4 regions of the Lysinibacillus sp. UBA5990 genome follow, and region 2 is predicted to be linked to each of the others. Evidence: riboswitches for the same ligand, from Rfam matches in the RefSeq annotation. Region 2 holds a riboswitch; each other region holds the start of a gene.
The links. Region 2 has a riboswitch for S-adenosylmethionine ahead of B3D94_RS21105 (Na+/H+ antiporter NhaC family protein). Riboswitches for the same ligand answer to the same signal wherever they lie in the genome.

Region 1 (5,724 bases), on a different contig from region 2:
GATTTTTCAAAAACAGAGTAAGATGAAGGCGTTGGATTTACAGCAATATACGGTGAAAATGGACCTGTCTAATCGCCAATTAATGGTGAAACAAATTGAAATGCTGAATGTAACGAAGGAGGACTTACAATATTTAAAAGCATTCCAACCGTATGTTATGGACAATGTTGATCACATCGTAAACCGTTTTTACAATATGATCGGTACCGAACAACATTTGGTAAATATTATTAGTCATCATAGTTCTGTAGAAAAGCTTAAAGTAACGTTACGGCAGCATATTATTGAAATGTTTAACGGAACGATTGATGAGGTGTTTTACCAAAGGCGTGTGAAAATTGCAAAGGTGCACGTTCATATTGGGCTTAGAACACAATGGTATATTTGCGCGTTTCAAGATTTATCTCTCTCATTTATAGACTTGGTTGAACAGCATATCGATCATCCACGAGATCAGTTTAATACAATAAGAGCCATTTCTAAAATTTGCAATTTCGAGCAGCAACTTGTTTTAGAGGCATATGAAAATACAGTTGAACAGCATAATGAAAACATGGAACAAGAAAAGGAAGCAATTGAACGACAAATTGTACAATCCTCGGAATTGCTTGCAACCATTTCACAGGAAACCAATAGTTCATTTTGCAGACTAAGCGAGCAGTCTGGGGAAATTGAACAATTGGCAAAGAGATCACTAGAAGTGTCTACTCTGGCTGAAAACCAAGCATTGGATGGACGTGAATGTTTAAAGAGACAATCACAAAATATGCATAATATTATTCAATCTCTTCATGATATAGAAGAGAATATTGAACAATTATCTGATATGTCGAAGGAAATGGAAACGATTATGAGTGTCGTTACCAATATTGCCAATCAGACCAATTTGTTGGCCTTAAATGCCGCTATAGAAGCAGCCCGTGCCGGAGAAGCAGGGAAGGGATTTAGTGTAGTAGCTGATGAAGTACGTAAATTATCCATTCAAACAAAGGAATCTGTCACCGCTGTTGCATTATTGTTGCAAAAAACGAGTGAACGCACAGGAAAATTAGAGCAATCTCTCATTCATATCCAAGATGAGGTGGCATCTGGTGAGGATAATATGTTACACACGGAAGGACAATTTACAAATATAGTAGGGGCAATGACAGAAGCAAAAGATCAAAATGATTGCATGGCGACGAAAATACAAGCAATCGCAGGTATATTAAGTGGGCTGGGTACTTCTTTTACTGAAGTAACGAACTCAGCAGAAAAATTAGCTAGCTTTGCCCAAAATTTAAAAAGCTAGATCACTAGTAGCTATATTAAACACTATAGTACTCATTATAATGTGTGTTTAGTAAGCATAATTTTTAGAGTTAGAGTTATCTCACGGTCGAGATAGCTCTATTTTTGCTAAATTTGTAAAGGGTTTAACGTAATTTTCAATGAAAATAAGTTTATACTGTAGACAGAACTAAAAATAGGGGCGGTTTACTATGAAAACAGTTGTTGTATTAGGTGGCGGTATTACTGGGTTATGCACAATGCATTATCTACAGCGTCAAGTGAAGGAAAAAAATTTAGATGTTCAGCTAGTGCTCGTAGAAAAAAATACATATTTAGGTGGCAAATTATGCTCAGCCTATGAACAAGGTTTTATTATGGAAACTGGTGCTGACTCTATTGTAGCTCGCCATAAAGGTGTAATGGAGCTAGTGCAAGAGCTAGACTTTGAAGATCATCTCGTTTACAACGAAACAGGTATATCCTATATTTATACAAATAACGAGTTGCACGCCATTCCAGCGGATTCTACTTTCGGTATACCTATGAGTGTGGCATCTCTTGAGGAAAGCACACTTATCTCTGATCAGGCCAAACAAGAAGCTTTAAAAGATTTAACGTTACCCAATGCAGGTTTTACAAAAGAAAGCTCGATAGGGGAATTTTTAACTTATTATCTTGGCGAAGAGCTAGTAGAAAATCAAATTGCACCTGTTCTAGCAGGTGTCTATTCTGGTGATTTACATCAACTTTCTATTGCCTCCACTTTACCGTATTTAATTGACTATAAAAATGACTATGGAAGTATCATAAAAGGTTTTGATGCGAATCGTGAGCAATTTGTTAAAGCTGCTAATAAAAAATTTATTTCATTTCAAAATGGATTATCCTCTTTAATTGAGCGATTAGAACAGACATTAACAGAGGTAGATATCATTAAAGGGGTAGCCACAAATCATGTCCAAAAAATGGGGAACCAATATTTGCTTTCCCTAGCAAATGGACAAAACATTGAGGCAGATTATGTTGTTCTAGCGCTACCGAATGAAGCGGTTCAAAGTATATTGCAGGATGACTCCTTAACACATTATTTTGATCAGTTTACTACAGCATCAGCCATTACTATTTATCTAGGCTTTGATGTGCCTGATGCAAACTTACCTGCGGATGGAACAGGCTATATTGTATCGCATAATTCTGATGTCACTTGTAATGCAGCAACTTGGACGAGTCGCAAGTGGAAGCATACATCGAAAAACAATCAGCTACTTGTTCGCCTATTCTATAAGAGTATTAATCCGGCGTATGAGCAGTTACGTAAAATGAATGACGACGAATTGGCAGCCGTCGCATTAGAAGATGTTCGCAAAAGCCTAGGAATTGATGAAAAGCCAACCGTTGTGAATGTCACAAAGTGGATTGATCAAATGCCTAAATATGACTTAGCTCACCGGGAAGCGCTGCAAGGCTTACTATTAGAGCTGAATGAAAACTATCCGAATTTATCGATAGCGGGTTGCTCTTATTTTGGAGTAGGTATCGGCGCTTGCATTCAAAATGGGAAAAAAATTGGTGAAGAGCTTGCGGAAGAACTATCCAACTTCTAAGTTTTTAAACGAAAAATTTCTTTGTTATGTGAAATAGTCTTGACTCATTCGTCTGTAAACGATATGATTCTTTTAATTATTTAAAAAATTCATACTTAATAATTCTTATCAAGAGAAGCAGAGGGACTGGCCCATTGAAGCTTCAGCAACCAACTTTTTGTCAGGTGCTAAATCCAGAAGACCGTTGAGTCGAAGATGAGAAGGAACAATAATGATGAGTCGTTAAAGCCTTCTTTTTATATAAAAGAAGGCTTTTTATTATACAGAAATAGAGGAAGAGAGGCTAGTTTTATGGGATTGCTTGAAAGATTAAAAACACATGTATTGACGGCAGACGGTGCAATAGGCACAGTGTTGTATGGCTATGGATTGGAGTATTGTCATGAGGAAATGAATGTTCAGAGACCTGAATTAATTGAAAAGATTCATAGAGAATATATCGCAGCTGGTGCTGATATTATTCAAACGAATACGTACGGTGCCAATGCCATTAAATTAGCTCGCTATGGATTAGAATCAAGTGTCCAACAATTTAATGAAGCAGCTATTACTATTGCCAAGCGAGCTGCAGCAGATGGCAGTCAATTTGTTTTAGGAACAATTGGTGGAATTCGTGGCATTCGTAAAAGCGATGCAACTTTAGATGACATATTAGCGACCGTTGAAGAACAGGCGAGTGTGTTACTTGCAGGAAATCCTGATGGCCTTTTACTCGAAACTTATTATGATTTTGAAGAATTAACAGCGACTTTAAAAATGCTACGCACCAAAACTAATATACCGATAATTGCTCAAGTATCTATGCATGAGCCTGGTGTTCTACAAAATGGTATGTCTTTAAATCATGCGCTACATGAGTTAGAGATTCTTGGTGCAGATATTGTTGGTGTCAATTGCCGTCTAGGTCCATATCATACGATTCAAGCGTTTGAGGGTGTAGAACTTCCGGAAAAGGCATTTATGTCAGCCTATCCAAATGCTTCGCTATTAGATTTAGAGGACGGGCGTGTTGTTTATGAGTCGGAGGCTGATTATTTTGGTCGCGCTGCTGTTGAACTGCGTGATCAGGGTGTTCGCCTAATTGGGGGTTGTTGTGGTACGACACCAAAGCATATTGCAGCTGCAAAGAAGTATTTAGAAGAGCTATCACCAGTTAGTGAAAAGCATGCGAAGCCTGCAAAGATTGAGATTGTTCGTGATGCCGAGCCAGCTAAATTTGAACCACTTCATGAAAAAGTAAAGCGTGAACGCTCGGTCATCGTAGAGTTGGATACACCTAGACACTTAGAAATAGAAGGATTTCTTGAAGGGGCCAAACAACTATATGAGGCAGGTGCCGATGTAGTTATGATGGCAGACAATTCATTGGCATCTCCACGTATTAGCAATATTGCAATGGGGGCCTTATTGAAGAGTAATAATGGCGTACGCCCCTTGACACATATTACCTGTCGAGATCGTAATTTAATTGGTCTGCAATCGCATTTAATGGGGTTAAATGCCTTAGGAATTCATGATGTGCTAGCTGTTACGGGTGACCCAACGAAAGTTGGAGATTTTCCTGGTGCCACTAGCGTATACGATGTCTCCTCTATGGAGCTTATCCAACTAATTAAGCAATTAAATGAAGGGATCTCTTTCTCAGGGAAACCACTACGGAAAAAGGCAAATTTCTCTGTGGCTGCTGCATTTAACCCAAATGTTCGTGTTTTAGATCGTGCTGTGGCACGCTTAGAAAAAAAGATTGAGCATGGGGCAGACTATTTCATTTCACAGCCTGTTTATACAAAGGAAAAAATTATAGAAATATATGAAGCAACGAAGCATTTACAAGCACCGATTTATCTTGGTATTATGCCCGTTACGAGTTATAAAAGTGCAGAGTTTTTACATCATGAGGTGCCAGGCATAAAATTATCTGAAGACGCTTTATCAAGGATGAAAGCATGTGGTGAAGATAAGGAACGCGCCACACTTGAGGGCATTGCAATTGCCAAGGAATTAGTAGAAGTGGCTGCGCAATATTTCAACGGCATTTACCTTATTACACCATTTTTACGCTACGATGTGACATTAGAATTAATGAAATATATAGAGCAATTGGATGAACAGAAAAAAGGGGTAAGTATAAATGGCTAAGCACTTAATTGAAGAACAACTTGATAAACGAATACTAATTCTTGATGGCGCAATGGGAACAATGCTGCAAAATGAAAATTTATCAGCAGATGATTTTGGAGGGGAGGACCTAGATGGTTGTAATGAAAATCTAGTGCTTACTAGACCTGATGTCATTGAGAAAATTCATCATAAGTATTTAGAGGCAGGGGCAGATATTATTTGTACAAATACATTTGGTGGAACACCTCTTGTATTAAATGAATATAATCTAGGTGCAAAAGCGGAAGAAATTAATAAACGTGCAGTCGAAATTGCTCGCCAAGCGGTTGATAATTATACGACTTCAGATTGGCCCCGCTTTGTTGCAGGCGCAATGGGCCCAACAACTAAGACGTTGTCAGTAACAGGCGGTATTACATTTGATGAATTAGAAGAGAATTTCTTTGTGCAGGCAAAGGCATTGATTGAAGCAGGGGCTGATGTGCTATTGCTAGAGACAAGTCAGGATATGTTAAATGTAAAAGCAGGTACCCTTGGGGTAACTCGTGCTTTCGAGGTCACTGGTAAAGAGCTACCAGTTATGATTTCTGGAACAATTGAGCCCATGGGTACTACTCTTGCAGGACAAACTATTGATGCTTTTTATATTTCCATCGAGCATATTCAACCATTGTCAGTGGGCTTAAACTGTGCGACGGGACCTGAATTTATGACGGATCATATCCGT
Region 2 (5,724 bases):
TACAATAATGAAGGTCGACATTACTGAGAATTATCTGGCATATAGCATTTGAAAATCATCATCAGAAAAAGGAGTATCACATCTTGGGAATTACTGAAATCATGAGCAACATCAAAATTTTGATGCTGCCCGTCATTATAATTATTGGCCTTGAATTTTTACTAATTGGACTTTATTTCTTTTATTATCAAAGACGACGATCAGATCACCAAAAACAAATTCCTGTAAAGAAGCTTCTTCTTGGAGCAGTCTTTATCGGATATATTGTATTTGTTTTGGAGCTAACAGTGATTGGCCGTGGAACTTCACATTTCATGCAGTTGAACCTTCAGCCATTCAGCGGTTATATAGACGCGTGGAAAAAATACTCTTTACGTGATCTCCAAAATTGTCTATTTAATATATTAATGTTTGTACCATTAGGAATGTTTTTACCTTTACTTATGGCTAAATTTAAAGAGTTTAAGTGGCTTCTTCTAGTAGTTGTAGGTGCGACAGCCTCTATCGAAACTTATCAAGCACTTTCAGGAGCAGGGATTTTTGAGCTTGATGATTTAATCAATAACTCACTTGGCGGTATTATTGGCTACCAATTATACAAACTTGTCACTTCTATTGTCCATAACAAAAAGGTAAAGGTAAAAACACTGATTGGAAACCTTGCTATACCTCTATTGATGGGCTTAATCTTTATCGTTATGAACATTGTCTACGCCCAACAGGAGTTTGGTCATCTAGCAATAAACGCATATACAAAATCAAAAATGTCAGATGTTCATGTATCCACATCATTGGAATTAAGCGCAGCACCCATCGTTGCTCCTGTCTATAAGAAAATCATTCAAGAGGATGACGTAAAAGACCTATTACAACAGAAACTAGGGTTATCAGAGATGAATGCATCTGATGCCAAGGAAAATGACGAAACGCTAGTGGAAGATAAAAATGGGGTCCCGTATACATTGGTTACAAATAATTCAGAGGGACAATGGTGGTTAACCGAGAATAATTATTCGCCGGAGCAAACTTCAGCTGAAGGGCAAGAAGAAAAGGCGAAGTCATTGATGGATGAACTTTCTATACTACCACCTCAAGATGCAGAATTTGCTGTACAGGAGGATGGTGAATTTGAATGGACGTTACCAGACCGTCCTGATGTAAATAAAGATTACTGGACTGGAGAGGCCAGTCTTGGCCTAAAGCCGGATGGTCACATTTATTCATTAACATACAGTCTTCATGAAAATCAATTTATACGGGAGGTAAATATACTGTCTCCTGCAGAAATATATGAACGAATAAAGGAAGGCGATTTTCCTCAAATAAAGTATAACGCACTCGTACAGGAGGAAGACCTGATTATAAAAAAAGGAGACCAAATTGAGATTGAATCGATTGAGCTTTCGTATATGTATGATACAAAAGGATTCTATCAGCCCATATACAATGTTTCTGGCAAGTTCAACGACAATGATTGGTTTACTTTAATTCAGGCAAGAAAGTAACAGCTCGTTCCAAATACTTAAACAAAGCCCAGGCTCCAATTAATAGAGCAACTGGGCTTTGTTATTTTCGACTGTAAAGGGCTTCGATGACGAAAAATCAAATCTATGAGCGTGAACAATTAGAAATGTTAACGAATGATCAATTAGGTTTAGAGAGCATCTACCTTCAAAGAGTATGTTGAATTTGGTAGTATATTACCAAATATTAAAAATGACAAAAGTCATCGAGAGTGAACTTCTCAACGGCTTTTGTCTACAGTCTGAAAATAAAGTTTAGGCTTTCTTTTTTTTCGGGTATCCAATGAGTATCGCTATCATACCACAAATACCAATAAGAATTGGATAGAAAGAGTACGGCAAGATACTAACTGGCGATATTTTAGCTACGCTTGCGGCTACAAGGAATTGGGCTCCGTATGGGAGAAGACCTTGGACTGTACAGGAGAAAATATCTAAAATACTTGCGGACTTTCTCGGCTCAATCTCATACTGGTCAGCAATATTTTTGGCAAGCGGCCCGGCAATTAAAATAGCAATTGTATTATTAGCCGTAGATAAATTAGTTAGACCCACAAGGCCAGCTATACCAAATTCAGCACCCTTCTGCGATTTAATCCTGCGCGTTACAAGACGGAGCAAAAAGTCAATTCCACCATTAAATTTAATAACCTCCACCATTCCAGCTATTAATATAGCTAGAAAGGCGATTTCATACATCCCTTCCATTCCTTCGCCAATCTTTTGTATAAGGCTCATTATGTGATAGCTACCATCTGCTAAGCCAACAGCACCGGCGAGAATAATCCCTAATGCAAGAACGAGGAAAACATTCATTCCAGATAACGCTAAAATAATAACTAAAACATAGGGAATAATTTTTATCCAATTATAGCTTAGATGCTCTACTTGAGCTGCTTCCCCGGATGTCATAAACCCTAAAATAATGCTTGTGATAATAGCTGCTGGCATTACAATCCAAAAATTGACCTTAAATTTGTCCTTCATTTGCGCGCCTTGTGAACGAACGGCAGTAATAGTAGTATCTGAAATAAAAGATAAATTATCACCAAACATCGAACCGCCTACAACCGCTGCCATCACTAAAGCAATAGATAGCTCCGTAAGATCGCTTATCCCAACTCCAATTGGCGCCAGCGCAACAATCGTCCCCACTGATGTACCCATGGATAGAGAGATGAAACAGGCAATGATGAATAAACCTACGATAAGCAGGTTTTGCGGAATAATCGATAAAGCAAAGTTAACAGTGGAATCTACGGCCCCCATCCCCTTCGCTACCTCTGAAAATGCCCCTGCTAATAGAAAAATAATAACCATCAGCATGACATTTAAATTTCCCGCACCTTGGCAAAAAATATCAACCTTTCGGGAAAACGATTCTTTTCGATTCATCGCTAGAGCTACAGCACCCGAAATACTGATGGCTACAATGACAGGGAACGCATAAAAATCACCCATTATAACCCCTGAACCAATAAATAAAATCATAAAAACAACAAATGGGATTAGCGCCCATGGATTCTCTTTCTTCATTGTCTACCTCCAAATATTAAAAATCAGCCATGTTTTTTATTTTTTCACCATAAGAAAGGCCTCATCTTGAAATAACAAGAAGAGGCCTTATATTTAAAACGCTCCTCTTATCTATCAAGAACATTGCTTGCTGGATTTGGCACAGTAACTTAATAGTTCCGCTGCCGAGATTTCATCGGGCCAGTCCCTCCATCTCTCTTGATAAGAAGAAAAAATATTATTTTTGACACAATATTAAAATACTAAAATAAAATATCCATAATTGCAACATATTTTTAATTAGAAAAAATTCTCAGAATTATCATCAAGTGCGGAATTCAACTTTTTAGACTAATAATACGAAGCTTTGAATGGACACATAAACAGAAAAGATAAATACCCCGACTAGAAACCAACCATATAATTTTCTCTCTCTCCGAAATTCATTAATTCCTAATGTTAACATAAATAAACCTAGAAAAAGGATCATTAAAAAGTTTAACCGATAATCATGTGTCATAAGTCCGTAAATGGAAAGCGTGATGCCTATCATTGATGAAATAATTTGTACTGTTTTTAACAAAATGATTCCCCCTTTTTGCTTGAACGAATACTATCAATTATCTAACCTTTTTTGAATAAACAAATTCTATGATGGGTGAGATGACAAATGTAAGCCCAACAACTAAGATCAAGAGATATTTTTCATGTCATTTAAATCATGCTTTGCCTTTTAACCTTCCAAGCTTTCCGAGATACGTTTGCGCCTAAAAAGCTAGATTTACATGGAGAAGCGATTGAAAAGACATCATTATGGGCCTATTTTTTTACAGGCGTTTGGTTAGTAGTTTCTGCACCAACTGCAATCGTTTGGTTCGCAACGGTTGGTAGCAGTGTAGCATGTACAACTATTGGACATTCAGCTACTGAAAGCTTACTTCCCTTCTTCTTCGGATTTATCACCGTTTCAATCCTTTGGGAGCTAATCCTTTCATATTTAAGTAGCATAGGTGGTAAAATAATGGGGAAAAGGCTTATGTAAATAGGTTCGTTTATTTCAGAATTACTCTTTTTGTACGTTACTTTTTATGTATTCTTGAATGGTTTTGAAAAACCTATGTTTTTAATGTTGGTGGCAGAGAAAAAATAAGCGCTTATCCGTGTGTTTATATCTGTCACATTAGCACATTTCATTGCATGATGCCTGCCAAATACTAGTAGTGGTGGTAGAGGGCTAGATTACCCCATAAATTAATTCTCTTAAAATCTCATAAAACAAAAAACCAGATGCCCCTCATAGAAGAGCGCCTGGTTTTATTGTGAAAGTGAATCTTACTAACTTACTTAGTTTTGATTCGTATTAATACTACGCTAAGTTGGGGCGTGGAACAAGTTAAAATATTTTCCATTCAATTTTTGGTAGGAATTTATGTTTTTTCGAGCATAGGAGTTACGCATGTCCTATGTATTTTGCAAGTAGGAAACCTACAAAAAAGACTAGATACCTACATAATTTATGCAAGTTCTAGCCTTTTAAGTGAAAGTGAATCTTACTAATTAATATTGCTTAGCTTTAGATTCATTTATGAATACGCATAAACAGCTAAAAGGTTTCATTATTTGTCCTATTTTTTCGTAAAAAATAGGATTACCCGCACAAAAAGACCAGGAAGTCACGAAATAAGTGAATCCTGGTCTTTTTGAGAAAAGTGAATGTTACTAGCTTGCTTTAGTTTTTTTGTATTCTACTAATGAGATAGACGGTTGACGTTGCAATAAGTTACATAAAATTTAAAAATATTTTAATCGATTACTTGAATGGCAAACCAAATATACCCTCTACCCCATCTTCTGTAATACTACCTTTTTTATAAATAAAAATATCCAATTATATTTTAATCACATTCAAACTGCTGGACATACACAAAAACTTGACAAAAAAAGTTATTTGTTCTATAATTTACATTTGATATTTTTTCTTATATAATAGGATTCTCCTGGCCAGGGGAATCCTATTTTTTATTGTAAGGAGTGTTCGGATGAAGAAGCAGAAATCTAGTATAACTTCATTAATAGCCGCCTTTAGCAGAGCCCACCATAGTCAATTTGATACGCCGAAAATATTTGATGATTATCTAGCACAGGAATTAATCTCCAAGGATGAATTTCAAAGCATTGAAGACAATATGGTGCAAGGTATTGAATTCTTCAACGAGGAAATTGCCAAAAAATATAAAGGCAAATCGAGAGAATTATTAAAATGGATTACGCAAGTTCAACTAGCGCCGACTCCCTTGGCACGTTCCGCATACTGTGAAAGAGTCTTACAAAACGAAATACAGCTCGGTGTTGAGCAATATGTTATTTTAGGTGCTGGTTTGGATACATTCGCTTTTCGACACCTCCACTTAGAACATGTATTAGAAATATTTGAGATTGATTTCCCAACCACACAAGCATTCAAAAAACAAAAATTACAAGAAGCGTCACTCAACCGCATCAATAATTTACATTTTGTGGCGATGGATTTTACGAAACAATTTCATAGTCATCCTCTTTTGGATCAAGGCTTTCAGTTTAAGAAAACATTTTTTAGTCTCTTAGGTGTCTCCTATTATTTAACGAAAGAAGAACTGGCTAGCTTATTAGACCATCTATTTGCGCTAGTTCCAGCAGGTAGCTCACT
Region 3 (5,724 bases), on a different contig from region 2:
TACAAGAAATCTCCAAAAGCTATCAAACTGCATTAGAAACATTATATATTTGTCACAAAGTCCAAACTTCCTCGTTCTTTTATGATGATTTGCATTTATATCATTTAATCTACAAATTACAAATGCAGGTGAATTTAAAGGAAGTTATAAACGACTATTTACAGCCAGTTATTGAGTACGATGAAAAATATAACAGCAAGCTTCTTGAAACATTACAAGTCTATTTACAATCAAATGGCTCCAAGCAGCAAACTGCTAACCAATTGTTTATCGTTCGTCAAACACTCTATCACCGCTTAAAAAAGCTTGAAAGTTTACTCGGGGAAAATTTCATGAAGGGTCATAATCGCATCACATTGGAATTTATGCTCCTTGCAAACTCCTTAATTGATGACAAGAGTTAAAAAATAGGCACGTTCAAGAGGCTCTCCCCCTTAAACGTGCCATCTCATTATCCTTTCACAACATCTTGATAAAGTCCTGGTCGACGATCATCGTATACAGGAATTCTTCCACGTACTTCATCAACGATGGAGAAATCTACATCAATTACTGCTACTTCCTCGTCTTCAGCACCAACCCAAAGCACTTCACCCCATGGCTGAATAATCATCGATTGCCCATTAAAGTTTTCTACTTTTCTCGAAATACGGTTAACTGCTATAACAAAGCATTGGTTTTCAATCGCTCGGGCTTGCAGTAATGTTTTCCAATGATCAATTCTTGGCGTCGGCCATTGTGCTGGTACAAACAGCACCTTTGCTCCTTGAAGGGCATGCGCACGTAACCATTCAGGGAAACGAATATCATAGCAAATGACACCAGCCGCCTCAATAGGTCCTAGCGCGAATCGATTCATATCATCTCCAGCTTCTAAGTAAAGATGCTCGTCCATTAAACGGAAAAGATGGGCCTTGCTATATTCCCCAACAAGTACTCCATTGTTATCAAATGTATACATCGTATTGTAAAACTTGTCGCCCTTTTTTATGGAAACAGAGCCACCGACAATATGTACACTAAGTTCCTTCGCTAAGTGTGCTAAAAATGCTTTTGTACGCTCACCGTTAACGTCCGCCAATTCTGGAAGCTTCTCCAGTGCGTAGCCCGTATTCCACATTTCCGGAAGCACAATAATTTCTGCCCCTAGTTTTGCGGCTTTACGAATCTTGTCCTCTGCCCGTGTAAAATTTTCTTCTACTTTGCCGAAGCCAATGTTTAACTGAATACAACCGATTTTCATATTCATTCCTCCTCTAGACAATTAACAAAAAAAAGTACTACCTTTCATATTACGTGTACATTAGAGTTTATTCGACTTCCAAAGTGTGTATTTCAATACACTTTCCTTCTTTTGATTTTCATTATACTACATCTAAAAGTAAACTAATTTATATTTATTCAGTCGTTTGGTCGCTTTTTTGGTCACTTGAAGTCTCCTGATTTTATTAAAGATAGACCACTCAATAATCCTTTTTTAAGGATAAATTAAAGTATTAGGAAAGTTATTAAATTTATAAAAAAACTACCAACTTAGTAGTCTCAATTGCTTGTTTCCGATATACACGAAAACTACTCTCAAGCCATAATAAAAAGCCACACCCAAGTGAATGTGACTTTAAGTATTTACATGTTGATTTGGCAATCTCTTGTTCAAATTGATAATCTAACAACATCACGCGACAATACAAGGACCTGCACCACCACACAAAGGATGACCAGGCTTAGCTAATGCATCAGTTGGTGTACCGAAAGTAGAAATAGCTAAAATCGCAATCGTAGCAAAAGGGATAAATAATAATTTCTTTGCTTTTTTCACATCACACACCTCCTAATTATTTGAATTATTCCTTACAAATGTAATATTCTACATTATTTGATAAAACCCTTTATATTTATTAATTTTTTTATTTAATTTATTAAAGCTCCCAGACAGTTAAGAGCAGATGCCCTTTTCAGAAGTAATAAATTATTTGCGAAACTATCACAATATCAATAATATGTGCTAATTCACGTTCAGCAGCTTAAATAATTCAAGAACAATTAGGACACAGTGATGTAGGATTGACAATGAATACCTATAGCCACTTGACTAAAGAAGATAAACGAACAGCGATAGAGTTATTTAATAAAATACTGTAATCTAGTCGCTTATTGGTCGCCTGTGGTTTTTTAGAGTATTTCAATCCTTTGTCTATAAAGGGTCTAGACAATTAACAAAAAAAGTACTACTATTTGCTTCATATTCTTCAATAATAATTATTATATTCTGAAAAAGGTGATCATGCATGGAATTCTCTAAAAAACTACAGCAATTACCCACTCAATTTTTTGCGGCGCTCGTCCAAAAAGTAAACAATGCCCTGGAAGAAGGACGTGATGTGATTAATCTTGGGCAAGGAAATCCCGACCAACCTACGCCTACTCATATCATCCAAGCATTACAGGAAGCAGCTGAAAATCCTCAAAACCACAAATATTCGCCATTCCGTGGTATCGGCGAATTACGTCAAGCCGCTGCTGACTTTTATAAACGGGAATATGATGTGGAGATTGATCCCGACACTGAAGTAGCCATTCTTGGTGGCACAAAAATTGGTCTTGTTGAGCTACCTTTGGCTGTGTTAAATCCTGGTGATACGATGCTATTACCAGACCCAGGCTATCCAGACTACTTATCTGGAGTTGTATTAGGTGATGTAAATTTTGAAGTAATGCCTCTTTTTGCTGAGAATAATTTCTTACCTGATTATGATGCCCTCCCTAAAGAAGTTAAGGAAAAAGCCAAGTTACTTTACTTAAATTACCCAAATAATCCTACTGGTGGTACAGCAACACTTGAATTTTTTGAAGAAACCATTCGTTTTGCTAAGGAGCATAATATCATCGTATCACATGATTTTGCTTATGGTGCGATTGGATTTGATGGCAATAAACCTATTAGTTTCTTACAGGCAAATGGTGCAAAAGAAGTTGGAATCGAAATGTACACATTATCAAAGACTTATAATATGGCAGGTTGGCGCATAGGCTTTGCTGTAGGCAATTCTGATTTGATTGCCGCGATTAATCTTATTCAAGATCATTTGTTTTGTAGTCAATTCCCTGCTATTCAACACGCAGCAGCTATTGCACTGACCTCTTCGCAGGAATGTGCAGATGAGCTAAGAGCTACCTATGAGCGTCGTCGAAATGTTCTAACCGAAGAAGCTCATAGAATTGGCTGGCAAGTAACGGCACCAAAGGGCTCCTTCTTTGCCTGGCTCCCTGTCCCATTAGGTTTTACTAGCGAACAATTTGCTGATATATTGCTCGATAAAGCTGATATTGCGGTAGCCGCAGGTAATGGCTTTGGTCAATATGGGGAAGGCTATGTGCGTATTGGCTTGCTTGTAAGCGAGGAACGTTTACGAGAAGCCATCCATAGAATTGAGCAATTGAACTTATTTTAGCATGGAACAAAATGGAGTCCTGTAGCTTTCTCTAGCTACAGGACTTACTATTTTTCAATTTTCCTTGGAAGATCTAATCCATGTTCTAATGGATAAAATTGCATGTGACCTGTTTCATCGTCCAACTGACGGATATGCTGAATGCCTTGAACTTCTGCCAGCACTACATCTGCTGTTATGACGATATTTCCGCCCTTTATAAAATGACCGCCTGAAACCACTCCCCATTGATCACTCATGGAACCATGGAAATGCGTTTCATATTGTGCATCACGCTTACAAACAACTCCTGAACCTTGGATAAACTCGAGTGGCCCCTCTTTCTCGACCACATCACTAAATCGAACTTTAATGTGGGAAGTTTCATCTGGTACTAAATAAACAAAGCTACTTTTTTGAAAACTACCAATACAACTAATTATGGTTGCCGATTCAATTTTATTCTCTTCACAAAGTGCCTCAATTCCTTCAATAATGTCTGTTCCCATGAGGAGACGAGCACTAATCACCTTACCAAATGAACCTATGCCATAATTAACTCTTACGGACATTCTTCACCCTCCTTCGCGACAAAATATTATAACAATATAAAAAATTTTAAAAATATTTATTGACTTACTATACCCTATAAATTATATTAGTTCTATCGGAAATACAAAAATATAATATGAATCTCTTATCAAGAGTAGCTGAGGGACTGGCCCTATGAAGCTCGGCAACCTCCTTTTATGAAGGAAGGTGCTAAATCCTGCAAACGAAATTCGTTTGATAGATAAGAGAGGACTTTTTTCATGAGCCTCTCTTAATTTGTAAGAGAGTTTTTTTTATTTTCAAAAACCGATAAAACAATTTTTGGAGGTCGTTTTCATGAAGAAGAAAAATAAATTTTTAGTAGGTTTAGCAAGTCTTACATTAGTAGCAGCACTAGCGGGCTGTGGCTCTAAAGAAGATAGTAAAGGAAAAAGCGAAGCTATCGATGAAAATAAAATTGTCGTGGGTGTCACTTCAGGACCTCATGAGCAAATTGCAGAGGTAGCTGCTAAAGTCGCAAAGGAAAAAGGTCTAGAAGTAGAACTAAAATCATTTTCTGATTATGTTTTACCAAATACATCCTTAGCTGAAGGTGATCTTGATGCAAACAGCTATCAGCATAAGCCTTTCCTCGATACATTTAATAAAGATCACGATACAGATTTAGTACCGGTTGGCAAAACAATTTTAAATCCAATGGGTATTTACTCTGAAAAATATAAATCATTGGATGACGTTCCTGAAGGCGCAACATTTGGCTTACCGAATGACCCAACAAATGGAGCGCGTGCTCTCTTTGTTTTACAAGAGGCAGGCTATATTAAATTAAAAGATGGAGCGGACTTAACAGCATCCGTTCGTGACGTGGAAGAAAACAAAAAGAATTTAAAATTCATAGAATTAGAAGCTGCACAAATTCCAAAACAGCTTAGTGAAGTAGATGTAGCTGCTATTAATACTAACTTTGCGCTGGAAGCTGGCATTAATCCGCAAGAGGACTCTATTCTTTTAGAATCTACTGACTCTCCATATGTGAACTACATTGTCGTTCGTGCAGAAAATGAAAACGACCCAACGATTAAAAAGTTCATTGAGGCTTATCAATCTGATGAAGTTCGCCACTTCATTGAAGAGGAATTCAAAGGTTCTGTAATCCCTAGCTGGTAATACGTGCGATAAGCTAAAGAATCTGCCAAATTTCCACTATGGAAACCGCGCAGATTCTTGCTTTTTAGAAGTTAAGAAAGGAGCAACCAATCTGATGATTCAATTACAAAATATTTCAAAAGAATATAAGACGAAAAAAGGCAGTATAAAGGCTGTAGATGGCATCAATCTTCATGTAAAAAAAGGACAAATTCATGGGGTAATTGGGTATAGCGGTGCTGGTAAAAGTACGCTGATTCGTTGTGTTAATTTACTAGAGCGTCCTTCAGCAGGCAAAGTCTTGATTGACAATGTGGATATTACTACCCTTTCACTTCATGACTTACGTCAAACACGACAAAAGATCGGTATGATTTTTCAACATTTTAATCTCTTAAAGACAGCAACCGTTTATAACAATATCGCAGTTCCCTTAAAGCTACTTGGATATAACGAAACAGACGTCAAAAATCGTGTGGCTAAATATGCCGAAATTGTAGGTTTAACAGAAAAGCTAGATAGCTACCCTAATCAGCTTTCAGGTGGACAAAAGCAACGTGTCGCAATTGCACGAGCTTTAGCACAAGAGCCTGAA
Region 4 (5,724 bases), on a different contig from region 2:
TTCAACTTCCTTCCACGAATAAACGCCGATTTTAGGCATTAGTAGTACAGCAATGGCGATAATTGTAACCGTTGTTGTATCAAATGGATGAAGCTTGCCTTCCGTTGCCCAGAAAAATAGTAAAACTAATGATGTAACGATCAATCGAATCTCAGGTGCTTTTAACGGTCCAAGCTCAGCCAACTGTCTCTTGATAACTTCTTTACCACCTTCAATATTGCTCGTCTCAGGCTTTATAAGCGTAATCATAATGAAAAATAAGGCTACTGACATAATAATCGAGAATGGGGCAGCATAAAGTAACCAAGCACCCCATGAAATATTCACATTAAATTGCTCTTGGATGAAATTTAAAGCAACCATATTTTGCGCTGCCGCAGTTTTAATACCGATATTCCAAATGGAGACGGCTTGTACAGAAGTAATAACGAGTAAAGCAGCAAGTCGACTATCACGTGGTAAACCGAATGCTGCAACCATCCCAAGAAGAATAGGGACTACTGCGCCAGCACGTGCAGTAGCCGAAGGAACAAAAAATGCAAGGGCAATTGAAACTAATATAGCACCGAAAACAATGGCTTTTGTTTTTGTTCCTACAAGTGAAAGAATCCAAAGAGCAAGTCGTTTGTGCAAATTGGTAATTTGCATGGCTGCTGCTAGAAAAAGAGCCGCTGCTACTAGGGCCACGGCAGAATTACTAAAACCACTTAATGATAGTTTTAAGGCGCTAGCGGTACCTAGTTGTGTTGTTGGGTCATCCATGGATGGTGCAAGTCCTAGTAAAACAGTGACGAGTGCAATAATCATTGCAGAGCTAACAGGATATGAAACGGCTTCTGTTACCCACAGGATAACCGCGAAAGCTAAAATGGCTAAAGCGCGCTGCCCAGCTACAGGTAGCTCACCGTTATTAGGTAAAAAAATAATGATAATTAATAAAGCAAAAGCCAACCCAATCCATAAAGGCTTTAAATTACGCTTCATTGTTGCTTGTTTAGGTGAAGACATATTTTCTCATCCCTTCTACGTCTACATAAAAATGACAGTTATTATCCATAACATCGGTCAATATAATGTTTTCTTAAGATAAGAATTCATCCGTTTATTGTATAGAATGAAAGGAAGCGAAATATGTCTGTTTTACAGCTTTAATAGTAATTAAAGAGATAATTTGTGGTCATAAAAAATACAAATACCTCCTAAAAAATATTATTTCTTTTTCTTGAAGGCAGCAGTAACTTTAGGCTCGGTTCCATTGATTAAACGTTGAATATTTTCAATGTGCAAAATAATAGCAATACCAAAAAGTAGAATGGCAATAATAATCGGACCTAGCCCAGGAATCCATAAATAAGTAGCTGTACAAAAAACGAGGTAAAATTCTAATACCCCAACAATTAAATAGTTCGTTGCAAAAGATAAAATAACAAAAAGAATAAGTGCAAATAAACCAATCTTCCAATCAACCGCAAGTAAAATTCCAATGATAGAGGCAGTCCCTTTTCCACCATTGAAGCCCATATAAAAAGGGAAATTATGCCCCAAAATAACCCCTGCAGCTAACAAGTAGGTGAGGAGCCATGTTTGTTCTGCTGTTAAATGTGTTGCATCTGCTAAATAAAAATGTGCACCGACGATGGCTGCGACGCCTTTGCCAATATCGATAAGAGCTACTAAAACGCCATATTTCCAGCCGAGTGAAAGCGTAGCATTAGAGGCACCAGCATTGCCATGACCAGCTTTTTTTAAATCAACCCCGGATAAAAATTGTGCCACCTTAGAACCGTGAATACAGCCAATCAAATAGCCGACAACTAGAAAACAGATCACGGCTTTTACCATAAAAATACTCCTTTCAAATTTTTTTCTAAAATAGTGTATGCGTTCTTACTACGTAAAAGAGCAGACAGAAGTTTCGGAAAAAATAAAATTTAGATGTTGACAGAAAAAAACTCTATGCTTATACTTTGTAACAACGATGGAAATTGAATCTCATACTCTTATCAAGAGCGGCGGAGGGATAGGCCCTATGATGCCCGGCAACCAGTAGGTGATGAACTTACTAAGGTGCTAATTCCTACAGATTCTTACTTGGATCTGGCAGATAAGGGGAGGAAAACTTGCAACCGCAACCCTCTTCTTAGCTGAAGAGGGTTTTTGTTTTCTACAGAAAAATCCTCCTCATCTCCGGTACCATCGTAAAAAAATAACCAAATGGAGGTACACAATGACAAATTTTAAACCAGAAACATTACTGTTACATGGTGGTCAAGAGCCAGACCCTGTGACGGGTTCTAGAACAGTTCCTGTCTACCGTTCAACTGCTTTCGTTTTTAAAGACACTGCTCATGCGCAACGTCTTTTTGCTTTAGAGGAGGCGGGGAACATTTACACGCGAATTACGAATCCGACAGTGGATGTTTTTGAAAAGCGTGTGGCTTTATTAGAAGGTGGAACAGCAGCAGTAGCACTTTCATCTGGTGCAGCAGCTATTGCATTTTCTATTTTAAATCTAGCTGGAGCAGGAGATGAAATTGTAGCTGCTAGTTCTTTATATGGTGGTACGTATAATTTATTCGCTAATACATTACCAAACTATGGTATTAAAACGATTTTTGTAGATGAAACAAACCCAGAGAATTTTAAGGCTGCCATTACCGATAAAACAAAAGCTGTCTTCGCTGAAGTTTACGGTAATCCTAGCTTAAAGGTTTTAGATATTGAAGCTGTAGCTAAGATTGCACATGACAACAGCTTACCATTAATTATCGATAGTACATTTGCTTCTCCTTATGGTTCTACACCAATTGACTACGGTGCGGATGTGGTAGTTCATTCAGCAACGAAATGGATAGGTGGTCATGGGACAACTTTAGGTGGTGTTGTTGTAGACGCTGGTAAGTTTGATTGGACTAGTGGGCGATTCCCAGGCTTTACAGAGCCGGATGCTTCTTACCATGGTTTACGCTATGGAATCGATACAGCTTCTGCAGCTTTTGCTACAAAGCTGCGTGTACAGTTGTTACGTGATTTTGGACCAACATTAAGTGCAGATGCAGCTTTCAATCTATTACAAGGTTTAGAGACGCTTCATTTGCGTATCCCTAAACACAATGAAAATGCTTTAGCTGTGGCTGAATATTTACGTAACCACCCATCTGTGGAATATGTAAATTATAATGGCCTAGAAGATTTTCCAACACATGAGTTGGCGAAAAAGTATTTAAAAAATGGCTTCGGTTCAGTGCTTACATTTGGCATTAAAGGTGGACGTGAAGCAGGTCGAAAGCTTATTGATCATGTAAAGCTGTTTTCACATGTGGCAAATGTAGGGGATGCTAAGTCGCTAATTATCCATCCAGCATCTACTACACACCAACAATTATCCGCAGATGAACTAATACAAGCTGGCGTAACCGAATCGCTCATTCGCTTATCAATCGGTTTAGAGGCAGTGGAGGACATCATTGCAGATTTAGAGCAGGCTATTACTCAGGCAACAGCAACAACAGAACAAACAGTAGAAGCTTAATAGAATGACAGGCGAATGTTGTAGCGTTTACGTATTTTCTCATTCGAATAGCCTCATTTGGTATACGTCAAACGTTGCTACATTAACCAACTGTCTCATCCGGTAATTATCAGAACCTTTTAAAAAATAATACCGAGTAATTTCATATGTATTATTGACTTTAATAAAACCTTGTTATATACTTGGAATTAAGTTAAGTGTACGGAAAAACCTTGTTGAAAAGGTAAATGTTTTCATAAGTGCTCCCCCACTTTTGAATAGATAGGAGAGTAGTTACATAGCCAGTGGCTACTCTTCAAAAAACTAATGATAAAGGAGTGTTTAAAATGGGTAATCTCTATAGTGCGCAAAACATTGCATCTTATCTAATTTATGAACTAAATGAAGGTCGTGTATTTGTTAACAATCAATCCATTCAACACATCCTTACATTAGTGGAACATAAATGGCAGCAAATTTTCGGTCATTCAGCGTATCAGGAACAGGTTTGCGCAAATGATAATGGCTATATGGTTAAGGAAGTTTATGAGACATATGAGAAGTATGGTGTGAGCCACATACAGCTTCCAGCAACAGAATTTTATTTGAAATATGGTACATTTCAATTAGTAGAACGTACGTATGCAATACCAAATTTTACAGAAGAAGAAATTAGTATTGTTCAACAAGCTTTAACACAATATCGTTTTCAATTGCTTTCAAAAGCGAGCTAAATAATCCCTCATATATTTAGGCTCATTCTCTGCTGCTACAGGGAATGAGCCTTTTTTATAGTAGTTTATTTATTTAGCTGGTTTATGGGTGTCTGAACATACATATATAATAGAAGAAAGACATCAAAGTTTGAGAGTAAAGAGTCAATATTTGTTCAAATCTTATGGATAAACTAAAAAAACGTATAGTAAAAGGAATGAAACCGATTTCTTTTGCACGTCTAGGGAAAACAAATGTCCTTCCTAGAAAGATTTTTCTTGTGTAAAGTATATATATGCGTTACAATTTTCTTTAAGTTAAATTTCGAATTATTTGAATTTGTATATGATCTAACATGTACTAAATATCAAAATTTATCCAAAATTAAGGGTTGGCTAAGACCTGCGGTTGGTGTCAAATGATTTGGCACAACCCCACGGAGAGTTTGGCTTGATGAAACTGCGGAATGTAAGTTGGAGGGAATAATAAGAATGGCAACTATAAAGGCAGCGATTTTAGGATTTGGAACGGTAGGTCAAGGGATCTATCATATATTAAATGAAAAGCGAGAAGATCTTAAAAATAAATTAGGTATTGAGTTGGAAGTAGCGAAGATTCTTGTAACAGATGCTAGCCGTGAACGTGTGCCAGGCACAGCACATTTGATGACTACAAGCATGGATGATGTATTGGCTGAACCAGGCATGCAAGTTATATTTGAAGCAATTGTGAATGAAGAGCCTGCATATAGCTATTTAAAGAGAGCGGTAGAGCATAAATTTCATGTTATTACTGCCAATAAAGTAATGTTTGCAAAGCGTGGATTAGAGTTACAAGAACTTGCAAAAGCAAATGGTGTTTTTGTAGGCTTCGAGGCTACAACTGCTGGAGGAGTACCTGTTATTAAAACGATGAAAAATATATTACTTGTTAATGACGTTAGCCGTATACAAGGTGTTTTAAATGGTACTTGTAATTATATTTTAACTAAAATGCGAGCAGAGGGCTGGTCATTTGATACGGCTTTAAAAGAAGCGCAAAGTTTAGGCTACGCTGAGGCAGATCCGTATAATGATGTTTCTGGTCAGGATGCCTTTAAAAAGTTAATGATTTTAAGTGCCTTAGCATTTGGAGAACAACCTGATTGGGCGGATGTAGAAGTTATTGGCATAGATAGTATTTCAGCTTCGCAGGTCCATGAGGCATGTGAAAAAGGTTTACGTTACCGTCATGTAGCTGAGGTGGAAAAACTAGCTAATGGGAAAATTGTAGCAAAGGTTGGACCACAACTGGTTGATAAAGAACATCCACTTTATCCAGTCGATGATGTGTTCAATGCAGTTGCATTAGAAACAAATTATATTGGCACTTTAACCTTAGTAGGTCCTGGTGCTGGAATGTACCCAACAGCAAGTGTGATGGTAGAAGATTATGCTGAAATTATCGGGAAAAGGGCAGGATTTGTTGTAACGATTTAATCATTATTATTTTATAAAGTT

Region 1: it holds a riboswitch for S-adenosylmethionine, as region 2 does, so the genes downstream of both, B3D94_RS12150 (bifunctional homocysteine S-methyltransferase/methylenetetrahydrofolate reductase) here and B3D94_RS21105 (Na+/H+ antiporter NhaC family protein) in region 2, are expected to answer to the same signal.
Region 3: it holds a riboswitch for S-adenosylmethionine, as region 2 does, so the genes downstream of both, B3D94_RS04380 (MetQ/NlpA family ABC transporter substrate-binding protein) here and B3D94_RS21105 (Na+/H+ antiporter NhaC family protein) in region 2, are expected to answer to the same signal.
Region 4: it holds a riboswitch for S-adenosylmethionine, as region 2 does, so the genes downstream of both, B3D94_RS07245 (O-acetylhomoserine aminocarboxypropyltransferase/cysteine synthase family protein) here and B3D94_RS21105 (Na+/H+ antiporter NhaC family protein) in region 2, are expected to answer to the same signal.

Annotation. Positions count from the first base shown of each region.
Region 1 covers NZ_DJAY01000014.1:30,829-36,552, reverse strand. Annotated here, with positions in the region: gene B3D94_RS12160 (globin-coupled sensor protein) at 1-1,291, shown strand, start outside; gene B3D94_RS12155 (protoporphyrinogen oxidase) at 1,482-2,876, shown strand; SAM riboswitch class I at 2,979-3,078, shown strand; gene B3D94_RS12150 (bifunctional homocysteine S-methyltransferase/methylenetetrahydrofolate reductase) at 3,168-5,015, shown strand; gene metH (methionine synthase) at 5,008-5,724, shown strand, end outside.
Region 2 covers NZ_DJAY01000015.1:1,692,163-1,697,886, forward strand. Annotated here, with positions in the region: gene B3D94_RS21100 (VanZ family protein) at 84-1,505, shown strand; gene B3D94_RS21105 (Na+/H+ antiporter NhaC family protein) at 1,779-3,059, opposite strand; SAM riboswitch class I at 3,164-3,267, opposite strand; gene B3D94_RS21110 (DUF3953 domain-containing protein) at 3,385-3,621, opposite strand; gene B3D94_RS21115 (LysE family transporter) at 3,760-4,080, shown strand; gene B3D94_RS21120 (class I SAM-dependent methyltransferase) at 5,078-5,724, shown strand, end outside.
Region 3 covers NZ_DJAY01000007.1:19,944-25,667, reverse strand. Annotated here, with positions in the region: gene B3D94_RS04405 (PucR family transcriptional regulator) at 1-404, shown strand, start outside; gene B3D94_RS04400 (carbon-nitrogen family hydrolase) at 452-1,243, opposite strand; gene B3D94_RS04395 (hypothetical protein) at 1,676-1,819, opposite strand; gene B3D94_RS04390 (pyridoxal phosphate-dependent aminotransferase) at 2,289-3,452, shown strand; gene B3D94_RS04385 (PPC domain-containing DNA-binding protein) at 3,500-4,003, opposite strand; SAM riboswitch class I at 4,126-4,231, shown strand; gene B3D94_RS04380 (MetQ/NlpA family ABC transporter substrate-binding protein) at 4,320-5,150, shown strand; gene B3D94_RS04375 (methionine ABC transporter ATP-binding protein) at 5,245-5,724, shown strand, end outside.
Region 4 covers NZ_DJAY01000010.1:110,532-116,255, forward strand. Annotated here, with positions in the region: gene B3D94_RS07235 (DASS family sodium-coupled anion symporter) at 1-1,008, opposite strand, end outside; gene B3D94_RS07240 (glycerol-3-phosphate acyltransferase) at 1,210-1,842, opposite strand; SAM riboswitch class I at 1,998-2,111, shown strand; gene B3D94_RS07245 (O-acetylhomoserine aminocarboxypropyltransferase/cysteine synthase family protein) at 2,228-3,532, shown strand; gene B3D94_RS07250 (hypothetical protein) at 3,859-4,245, shown strand; gene B3D94_RS07255 (homoserine dehydrogenase) at 4,717-5,703, shown strand.